2 regions of the Serratia sp. EC4 genome follow, and region 1 is predicted to be linked to the other one. Evidence: predicted binding sites of a transcription regulator. Region 1 holds the regulator's gene; the other holds the start of a gene.

Evidence for each region. The regulator LexA, encoded in region 1, represses DNA repair genes until DNA is damaged. The targets are predictions, from matches to a motif close to TNCTGTATGTACATACAGNA.
Region 2: a site for LexA is predicted at 2,319-2,338, ahead of dinB (DNA polymerase IV). Genes of this name have one in related genera too.

Annotation. Positions count from the first base shown of each region.
Region 1 is NZ_JBNIDE010000008.1:151,738-156,559, reverse strand. Features, by position in the region: gene plsB (glycerol-3-phosphate 1-O-acyltransferase PlsB) at 1-2,386, opposite strand, end outside; gene ACP39K_RS19880 (diacylglycerol kinase) at 2,535-2,903, shown strand; gene lexA (transcriptional repressor LexA) at 3,006-3,614, shown strand; gene dinF (MATE family efflux transporter DinF) at 3,718-4,822, shown strand, end outside.
Region 2 is NZ_JBNIDE010000002.1:30,512-35,333, reverse strand. Features, by position in the region: gene pepD (beta-Ala-His dipeptidase) at 1-1,199, shown strand, start outside; gene dinB (DNA polymerase IV) at 1,242-2,303, opposite strand; gene ACP39K_RS06755 (glycerophosphodiester phosphodiesterase family protein) at 2,487-3,383, shown strand; gene nqrM ((Na+)-NQR maturation NqrM) at 3,416-3,643, opposite strand; gene ACP39K_RS06745 (FAD:protein FMN transferase) at 3,651-4,700, opposite strand; gene nqrF (NADH:ubiquinone reductase (Na(+)-transporting) subunit F) at 4,684-4,822, opposite strand, start outside.

The sequences.
Region 1 (4,822 bases):
GCTTGATTTCCGGCGTGATCAGATCGCTCAGCATGCTGTACACCTCGAGGGTGTGCTCGCGGATCGCATCGCCGCTGTCGTTGATGTAACCTTCTTCACGCAGCGTCGCCACCAGGGTGGAGAACACCGCCTTGTCGAAGAACTCCGGCGCGTTGATGCCGTGCAGCACCGACAGACGCTGCGCCATGATGCGGCTCTCTTTTTCCAGCGCGCCGCGGTTGATGCTCGGGTTGGCGCTGAGGATCGACATGGTGATGGCGTAGCGTTGCAGGGTTTCGCGCACCCCGGCGGCCAGCAGCTGCAGCGGGCGAATGCGCGCCGGGTTGAGCACCAGATCGTCGCCTTTGTCGCAGATCAGCTGTTGACGGATCAGCTCGTCGATCATCGGCCGCAGCACTTCCGGCAGCTGTTCCTTGTCGTTATGCAGGAACAGCTCGGCTTTCAGCATCGGGTAGATCATGCCGATCTGGCGCAGCAGCTCGGCGCGCGATACCCGGCGGTGATGCATCACGATGCTGGCGATCAGCGACGGCAACACCAGCAGGTGGTGGATGTTGTTGCGGTAATAGGTCATCAGCACCGCCTGCTCGCGCGGCAGAATGATGATGTCGCCGATGTTGTCCTTTTCCACCTCGAACTTGTTCATGTTCAGCGCGTGATCCAGCAGCTCGTCCGGCGTTTGCGTCGGTACGGTGACGTCATGCGCGTAAGGCGCGTTGCGCATCAGCTGCAGGTAGCACTCGAGCTGTTCGACCAGCTGTTCGCGGGTCAGCGAACGCTGACGCGAGGCCAGCAGCGCGGTGGAACACAGGTTCATGGCATTGGCCGCGGCGGCATTGTTGATGCGCACCATGATCTGGCCGGCCAGATCGTTGACCGTCGGCGTCAGCCAGCTTGGACGCTGAGCTTCGATCGGATCGATCGACTCGCGCCACTGCGGCACGTTCTGGTTGAGGTAAGCTGTCAACGGCAGCGGTTCGCCGAAGTTGACGTAACCCTGACCCAGGTTGCGCAGCTTGCGCAGGCCGCGCAGCATCTGCGGCAGGCTCTCTTTTTCCTTGGTGGCGCCGCGCAGCTCTTTGGCGTAGGTACCCACTTCCATCACGTGCTCGTAACCGATGTAAATCGGCACCAGCGTGATCGGACGGGTGCCGCCGCGCAGCATCGCCTGAATGGTCATCGACAGGGTGCCGGTCTTCGGCTCCAGCAGGCGCCCGGTGCGGGAACGGCCGCCTTCCACGAAGTATTCCACCGAGTAACCGCGGGTGAACAGCTCGCCGAGGTATTCGCGGAACACCGTCGAGTACAGCTTGTTGCCCTTGAAGGTGCGGCGGATGAAGAACGCGCCCAGGCGACGGAAGATCGGGCCGGCCGGCCAGAAGTTGAGGTTGATGCCCGCGGCGATGTGCGGCGGCACCAGGCCCTGGTGATACAGCACGTAGGACAGCAGCAGATAGTCCATGTGGCTGCGGTGGCAGGGCACGTAGACGATCTCGTGGCCGTCCTGCGCCAGCTGGCGCACGCGCTCGGCGTTGGTGACGTTGATGCCCTGATACAACCGGTTCCAGGTCCAGCTCAGCACGCGATCGGACAGACGCACGGTTTCGTAGGAGAAGTCGGCGGCGATCTCTTCCATCAACGCGATGGCGTTCTGCTGGGCCTTCTCGTGCGAGATCTTCTTGCTGCGCGCTTCGTCCTCGACCGCTTTTTCGATCGCTTTGGACGCCAACAGCTTGTTGAACAGATCCTGACGGGCCGGCAGGCTTGGGCCCACCGCGGCCAGGCGCTGGCGCGAGAAGTGCATGCGCGCCACGCGCGCCAGTTTCTGCGCGATGGTTTTATCCGTGCCGTGTTCGGTAGCCATGCGGCGCAGCGACACGGTGTTGGAGAAACGCACGAAGCTGTCGCGGCCGAGCCACAGCACGGCGAAGAACTTCTGCACGCCGTTCAACAGACGCAGGTGCGGCGTGCCGTGGCCTTCGCGGCCCGGCGAACGGCCAAACATCACCGAAACCGGCAGCATCTGAATGTCGAGATCCGGGTTGCTGCGATGCAGATCCAGATAGTCGTGGAACAGCTTTACCGACTCTTCTTTCGGGGTGTAGTAGCGGAACACGCGCGGGCCGTCGTGAATGAACACGTAGCTCGGCAGCACGGTGCCGTCGATCTCCAGCGAGTTGAGCGGATCAGGCAGATCCTGCGCCAGGCACTGGGTGCGCAGCGTCAGCAAATCCGCCTTGGAATTGTAAGGTAAAACATACAAAATCGGCCGTGAGGGATCCAACCCTAGCTCGGTAACCGGATCTGAAGGGATGACCTTACTTCTTACCAACAATTTAAGTGGTAAATTCAATATTTTATAATAAATTTTACGCCAACCTGACATAACAACGTGAAGCCTCTTGTTAGCAATGCGCCGCAAGCATACCAGAAACCGGGTAGCAGATCTGTGGTGTTCGAAAACCGAGAGCCGTCAGCGCGGACTGTTCTAGACTCTTTTTATTATGACCGACCTCTGAGAAAGGCACGAAAACATGGCAAACCAAGCAACCGGACTGACCCGCATCATCAAGGCCGCCGGCTATTCCTATAAAGGGCTATCCGCCGCCTGGCAGCACGAAGCGGCTTTCCGCCAGGAACTGGTGGTCACCCTTCTGGCTATCATACTGGCTGTCTGGCTGGATGTGGGTGCGATAGCGCGCATTTTATTGATCGGATCGGTAGCGCTGGTGATGATCGTCGAGATCCTGAACAGCGCGATCGAGGCGGTGGTGGATCGCATCGGCAGCGAACATCACGAGCTGTCCGGGCGGGCCAAGGACATGGGATCGGCGGCGGTGTCGCTGGCGATCGCACTGGCGCTGTTCGTTTGGGGCACGGTCCTATGGCAGCATTTCGGCTGACGAAAAGCGCCTACTGACTGATTTTTATTTATTCTTCGGTTCCCAATCCGCGCTTACCTGTATATACTCACAGCAAGACTGTATAAACAAACAGGGGGCGGAATGAAAGCACTAACTACCAGACAGCAAGAGGTCTACGATCTGATTCGCGAGCACATTTCGCAAACGGGCATGCCGCCAACGCGTGCCGAGATCGCGATGCGTCTGGGGTTCCGTTCGCCTAACGCCGCCGAAGAACACCTGAAGGCGCTGGCACGCAAAGGCGTGATCGAAATCGTCTCCGGTGCCTCACGCGGTATCCGTCTGCTGATGGAAGAAGAAGAAGGGCTGCCGCTGATCGGCCGCGTCGCCGCCGGCGAGCCGCTGCTGGCGCAGCAGCACATCGAAGGGCACTACCAGGTGGATCCTTCCCTGTTTAAACCGAGCGCCGATTTCCTGCTGCGGGTGAACGGCATGTCAATGCGCGACATCGGCATTCTGGACGGCGATCTGCTGGCGGTGCACAAAACGCAAGACGTGCGCAACGGCCAGGTCGTGGTGGCGCGGATCGAAGACGAAGTGACGGTCAAGCGCTTGAAAAAGCACGGCAACGTGGTTGAACTGCTGCCGGAGAACAACGAATTCCAACCGATAGTGGTCGATCTGCGTCAGCAGAATTTCACTATCGAAGGGCTGGCGGTCGGCGTGATCCGCAACGGCGACTGGATTTAATCGCCGGCCCATCACCGCCGCTCCCTGTATCAATCGCCCCTGTTTTGGGGCGTTTTTGTTTCTGACTTCGCCCTTTGTCACTCAGTCACAGGAACATCCCATCATGCGCCTGATTTCCGCCTTCACCAGCGACACCGATAAAGCCCTGTGGCGCCTCGCCCTGCCGATGATCTTCTCCAATATTACCGTGCCGCTGCTCGGGCTGGTGGACACCGCGGTGATCGGCCACCTCGACAGCCCGATCTACCTGGGGGGCGTGGCGATCGGCGCGGTGGCGACCAGCTTCCTCTTCATGCTGCTGTTATTCCTGCGCATGAGCACCACCGGCCTCGCGGCGCAAGCGCTGGGGGCACAGAACCCGCAAGCGCTGGCGCGCGCCTTTATGCAACCGCTGCTGCTGGCGCTGTTGGGCGGCGCGGCGATCGTCCTGCTGCGTTATCCGCTGATCGAACTGGCGCTGCGGATCGTCGGTGGCGATGGCGAGGTGCTGGAACAGGCGCGGCGTTTTCTTGAGATCCGCTGGTTAAGCGCCCCGGCGGCGCTGGCCAATCTGGTGCTGCTGGGCTGGCTGCTCGGCGTGCAGTACGTGCGGGCGCCGGTGATCCTGCTGATCGTCGGCAACCTGCTGAACATCGTGCTGGATATCTGGCTGGTGATGGGCCTGGGCTGGAACGTGCGGGGGGCGGCGGCGGCAACCGCCATCGCCGAATACGCTACGCTGCTGCTCGGCCTGTGGTTGGCGTGGCGGGTGATGCGCCTGCGCGGTATTACCCTGCAGATGCTGCGCCAGGCCTGGCGTGGCGATCTGCGTCGCCTGCTGGCGCTCAACCGCGACATCATGCTGCGTTCACTGTTGCTGCAACTGTGCTTTGCGTCGTTGACCATTTTCGGCGCTCGCCTGGGAAGCGAGGTGGTGGCGGTCAATGCGGTATTGATGAATCTGCTGACGTTCACCGCCTATGCGCTCGACGGTTTTGCTTATGCGGTGGAGGCTCATTCGGGCCACGCCTACGGCGCCCGGGACGACAGCCAACTGCGCAAGGTGTGGCACGCGGCCTGCAGGCAGGCAGGGCTGGTCGCGTTGGCCTTCGGCCTGGCGTATGCCGTTACCGGCCAGCAGATCGTGGCGGCATTGACCTCTTTGCCGGAACTGCGTGCGTTGGCCGCACATTATTTGCCCTGGCAGGTCATTCTGCCGCTGGTCGGGG
Region 2 (4,822 bases), on a different contig from region 1:
TGCACGACTTCGCCAAGGATCCGATCCAGCCTTATATCGCCGGCGAGTGGGTGAAAGCGCGCGGCACCACGCTGGGCGCCGACAACGGCATCGGCATGGCCTCCGCCCTGGCGGTGCTGGCCGACGACAGCGTTGAGCACGGCCCGCTGGAAGTGCTGCTGACCATGACCGAAGAAGCCGGCATGGACGGCGCCTTCGGGCTGCAGCCGAACTGGCTGCAGGCGGACATCCTGATCAATACCGATTCCGAAGAAGAAGGCGAAATCTACATGGGTTGCGCCGGCGGTATCGACTTCATCACCACCCTGCCGCTGCAGCGCGAAGCGGTGCCGGCCGGTTACCAAACCCTGAAGCTGACCCTCAAGGGCCTGAAAGGCGGCCATTCCGGCGCCGAGATCCACGTCGGGCTGGGCAACGCCAACAAACTGCTGGCGCGCTTCCTGTTCGCCCATGCGGCGGCGCTGAACCTGCGCGTGCTGGACCTGAACGGCGGCACCCTGCGCAACGCCATCCCGCGTGAAGCCTCCGCGGTGGTAGCGGTGCCGGCGGACAAGGCCGACGCACTGAAAGCGCTGAGCCAGGAGTTCCTGGCCGTGCTGCAGAACGAACTCTCCGCCAAAGAGAAGAACATCACCGTGCTGCTGGAACCGGCCACCAGCGCTTCGCTGGCGCTGAGCGCCGACAGCCAGCAGCGCTTCCTGGCGCTGCTGAACGGCACGCCGAACGGCGTGATCCGCATGAGCGACGCGGTCAAAGGCGTAGTGGAAACCTCGCTGAACGTCGGCGTGGTCACCACCAGCGAAAATGAAGCGGAAATCATCTGCCTGATCCGCTCTCTGATCGACAGCGGCAAAGATTACGTGGTCGAGATGCTGACCGCGCTGGGCCAGCTGGCCGGTGCTAAAGTGGCGCCGAAGGGCGGTTACCCGGGCTGGCAGCCGGACGCCGACTCGCCGGTGATGCACCTGGTGCGCGAGCTGTATCAGGATCTGTTCAACAAGACGCCGAACATCATGGTGATCCACGCCGGCCTGGAATGCGGTCTGTTCAAAAAGCCGTATCCAAACATGGACATGGTATCGATCGGGCCAACCATCACCGGCCCGCACTCGCCGGATGAGCAAGTGCATATCGAAAGCGTCGGCCTGTACTGGAAGCTGCTGACCTCGCTGCTGAAAGCGATCCCTGAGCGCGCGTAATCTGCGCGCTTAACGCAAAAAGCCGGCGACTCGCCGGCTTTTTTATTCCCAAGGCAGCGCCAGCTGCCGCTCCAGCTGCGGATCGAGCAGCGTCACATGCAGCCCCACCAGCCGCACGCCGCGCCCCTCGCGCCGCTCGCGCCACGCCTGCCGCGCCACCGCCAGCAAATCCTGCCGGTTCAGCACCGGGAACACGTGCTCCTGGGTGGTTTGCTGAAAATCCTGAAACTTCAGCTTCACGCCCTGCCGGGCGATGTGCAGATCCGGCTTCACCTTGCGCAGCCGCATCTCCAGCTCGGGATAGAGTTTGTCGATAATCAGCGTTTCGCAGTCTTCCCAGTCGTGAATATCCTCCGCCAGCGTGCGCTCCACCCCCACCGATTTGCGCAGCCGCTCAGGAGAGATTTCGCGCCGATCGATGCCCTGACAGCGCTCCCACAGCACCCGGCCGAACTTGCCGAAGCGCTTGAGCAACTGCGCCAAATCGTATTGCTGCACGTCGGCGCAGGTGATGAGCCCCACGTCCTCCAGCCGTTTGGCGGTCACCTTGCCGACGCCGGGGATCTTGCTGAGCGGCAGCTGCTGCAAAAACGCCGGCACCTGCGCCGGCGTGATCACGTATTGCCCGTTCGGCTTGTTCATCTCGGAGGCGATTTTAGCGAGAAACTTGATTGGCGCGATGCCGGCCGACGCGGTGAGGTTCAGCTCGTCGGCGATCGCCTGACGGATTTCCTGGGCGATCAGCGTCGCCGAACCGTTGCATTGCGGGCTGTCGGTCACGTCGAGGTAGGCCTCGTCGAGCGAAAGCGGCTCGATCAACGGGGTATAGCGGGCAAAGATTTCGCGGATGTGCAGCGAAGCTTCTTTGTAGGCCGCCATGCGCCCCGGCAGCAGGGTGAGATGCGGGCACAGTTTGAGCGCCATCGCCGTGGACATGGCGCTATGCACGCCGTAGCGCCGCGCCGGGTAGTTGGCGGTGCTGATCACCCCGCGGCGATCGGCGCTACCGCCAATCGCCAGCGGGATATCGCGCAGGCTGGGATCGTCGCGCATCTCCACTGCCGCGAAGAAGCAGTCCATATCGACATGAATGATTTTACGCATCGCACCCTCCAATAATACTGTATAAGTATACAGCCAGGTACCAAAAGCTCAAGGCCGCAGGCTTCGAGGAAAGCGGCGTTTCTGACAGATATTTCCGCGTTGTTAAAAAAGCTTAATTTTTCAATAGTATGATTTCCGCCATCCCGTGCGGCTCACCACAACGATAACGACAAGGTACCCTACATGATCAGATTTTCTCATTTGCTGCTGGCTTCCGCGCTGTCGCTAAGCGCGCTGGCGGCCAGCGCCGCCGCCGGTCATGCGCCGGCGATCGTCGCCCATCGCGGCGGCACCGCCGATGCGCCGGAAAACACTCGCATCGCCATCGAAACCGCGCTGAAAAACGGCGCCGACGCCATCTGGATCACCCTGCAAGCATCCAAAGACGGCGTCATCGTGCTGTATCGCCCCTCGGATCTGAAGGCGCTGACCAATCGGCAGGGCCCGGTTTCTGCCTATACCGCCGCGCAGCTGGCCGAGACCGACGCCGGTTGGGCGTTCGCCAAAGGCGATGCGCATCCGTTCCGCGGCCAGGGTATCGGCATTCCGCGGCTGGATGAGGTGTTGAAGGCCTTTCCGCGCGTGACTTTCTATCTGGACATCAAATCCCCGGATGCCGATCCGGCGCAGTTTGGCCAGGCGCTGCTGGCGACGCTGGAAAGCACCGACAGCCTGAATCGCACCCGCGTCTACTCTACCGACGCCAAATACCTGCAGGCGCTGCCGCCGGCCGTCCCGCGCTTCGAAAGCCGCGACGAAACCCGCACGCTGCTGGCCAACGTCACCATGGCGCACCAGTGCGATGTCAAACCGGACAACCGGCAGCCGCGCTGGTACGGGCTGGAGCTGAAGCGCGAGGTGGAAGTGGTGGAGAAGTACACCCTCGGCGAAGGGCGGTCGAAGGCGTTTCTGACCTGGGATAAAGAGTCGATGGATTGTTTCCGCTCGCAGGGCCCGGCGCACATCATTCTGTTCGGCGTCAACACGCCGCAGGCGTATCAGCAGGCGCTGGCGCTGGGCGCCGACGGCGTGATGGTCAACTCGCCGGCCGAGGCGAAAAGTTTCCGCAAGGCGAAATAAAAAAACCCGGCCAGGGCCGGGTTTTCACTTCGCTACAGAATGCGGTGCTTTTCCAACTGCTCGCGCCGCTGCGCCGCTTTGGCTTCGCGCTTTTTGCGCGCATCGCACGGCTCCGGGCAGTCGCAGACTTTCTCCATGCCCAGCGCGGTGATGCCGCCGCAGCTGCCCTGCAGGCTTTTGCGTTTGAACACATAGCCCAGCGACATGCCGCCGACGATCAGCAGGAACAACACGAAAGTAGCGGCGAATACCGTCAACATAGCAACCTCACGAACGCTTTTTCAGATAGGGCTTGAACGCGTCTGAATAACGCTCCTCAAACCCGTCGGCGGTTTTCACGATCATGAACACCGGAATGCCGAGCAGGTTGGCCAGCGCCATGCCGCGCTCCGGCCCCATCACGTTCAGGCCGGTGGACAGGCCGTCGGCGGTCATGCAGGTCGGGCTCAGCACGGTGATCGACACCAGCCGATGATGGATCGGGCGCCCGGTGATCGGATCGATGGTGTGCGAATAGCGCACCCCGTCCTGCTCGAAGTAGTTGCGATAGTCACCCGAGGTGGCGATCGACATCTCCCCCGGTTGGATCACCAGCTGCGCCTGCTGCTGCGCGCCGGCGGTCGGGCGCTCGATGGCGATGCGCCACGGCTTTTGCTCGCCGTTGCGCCCGCGGGTGCGAACTTCACCGCCGATATCCACCATGTAGTCTTTCACGTGTTGCGATTGCAGATACTCCGCCACCACGTCCACGCCATACCCTTTGGCGATCGACGACAGATCGACGTACAGCTCAGGGATGCTTTTCATCAGCGCGCTGCCCTGCACCGCCAGTTTATCGGCGCCGGTCCAGGCGCGGCGGTGCGCCAGCTCCGCCTCGCTCGGCACCTTATCCGGCCGCCCTTCCGGGCCGAAGCCCCACAGGTTGACCAGCGGCCCGACGGTCACGTCCAGCGCGCCATCGGTGACGCGATTGATGCGCAGCGCTTCGCGCACCACTTCGGCGGTGGCCGGCGAAACCGGGAACGGCCGGTCAATGTCGCGGCTGGCGTTGAAGCGGCTGAGCTCGGAATCCGGCCGGTAGGTGGACATCTGATCGTTCACCTGCTCCAGCCGTTTGTCGATCTCCGCCTGCATCTCGCGCGCCGACGGCGTATTGTCGCCGGCCACGTAACGGATCGAATACGAGGTGCCCATGGTTTTACCCGTCAGATCCACCTGTTCCGGCCCGCAGCCGGTCAGCAGCAGGGTGGCGCTCAGCGCCACGCCCGTCAGCCAGTTCTTCGTCGCCAATGCGCGCAATTTAGCCACCAAAGTCATCCAGCATGATGTTTTCGTCTTCGACGCCCAGATCTTTGAGCATCTTGATCACCGCGGCGTTCATCATCGGCGGCCCGCACATGTAAAACTCGCAGTCTTCCGGCGCCGGGTGGTTCTTCAGG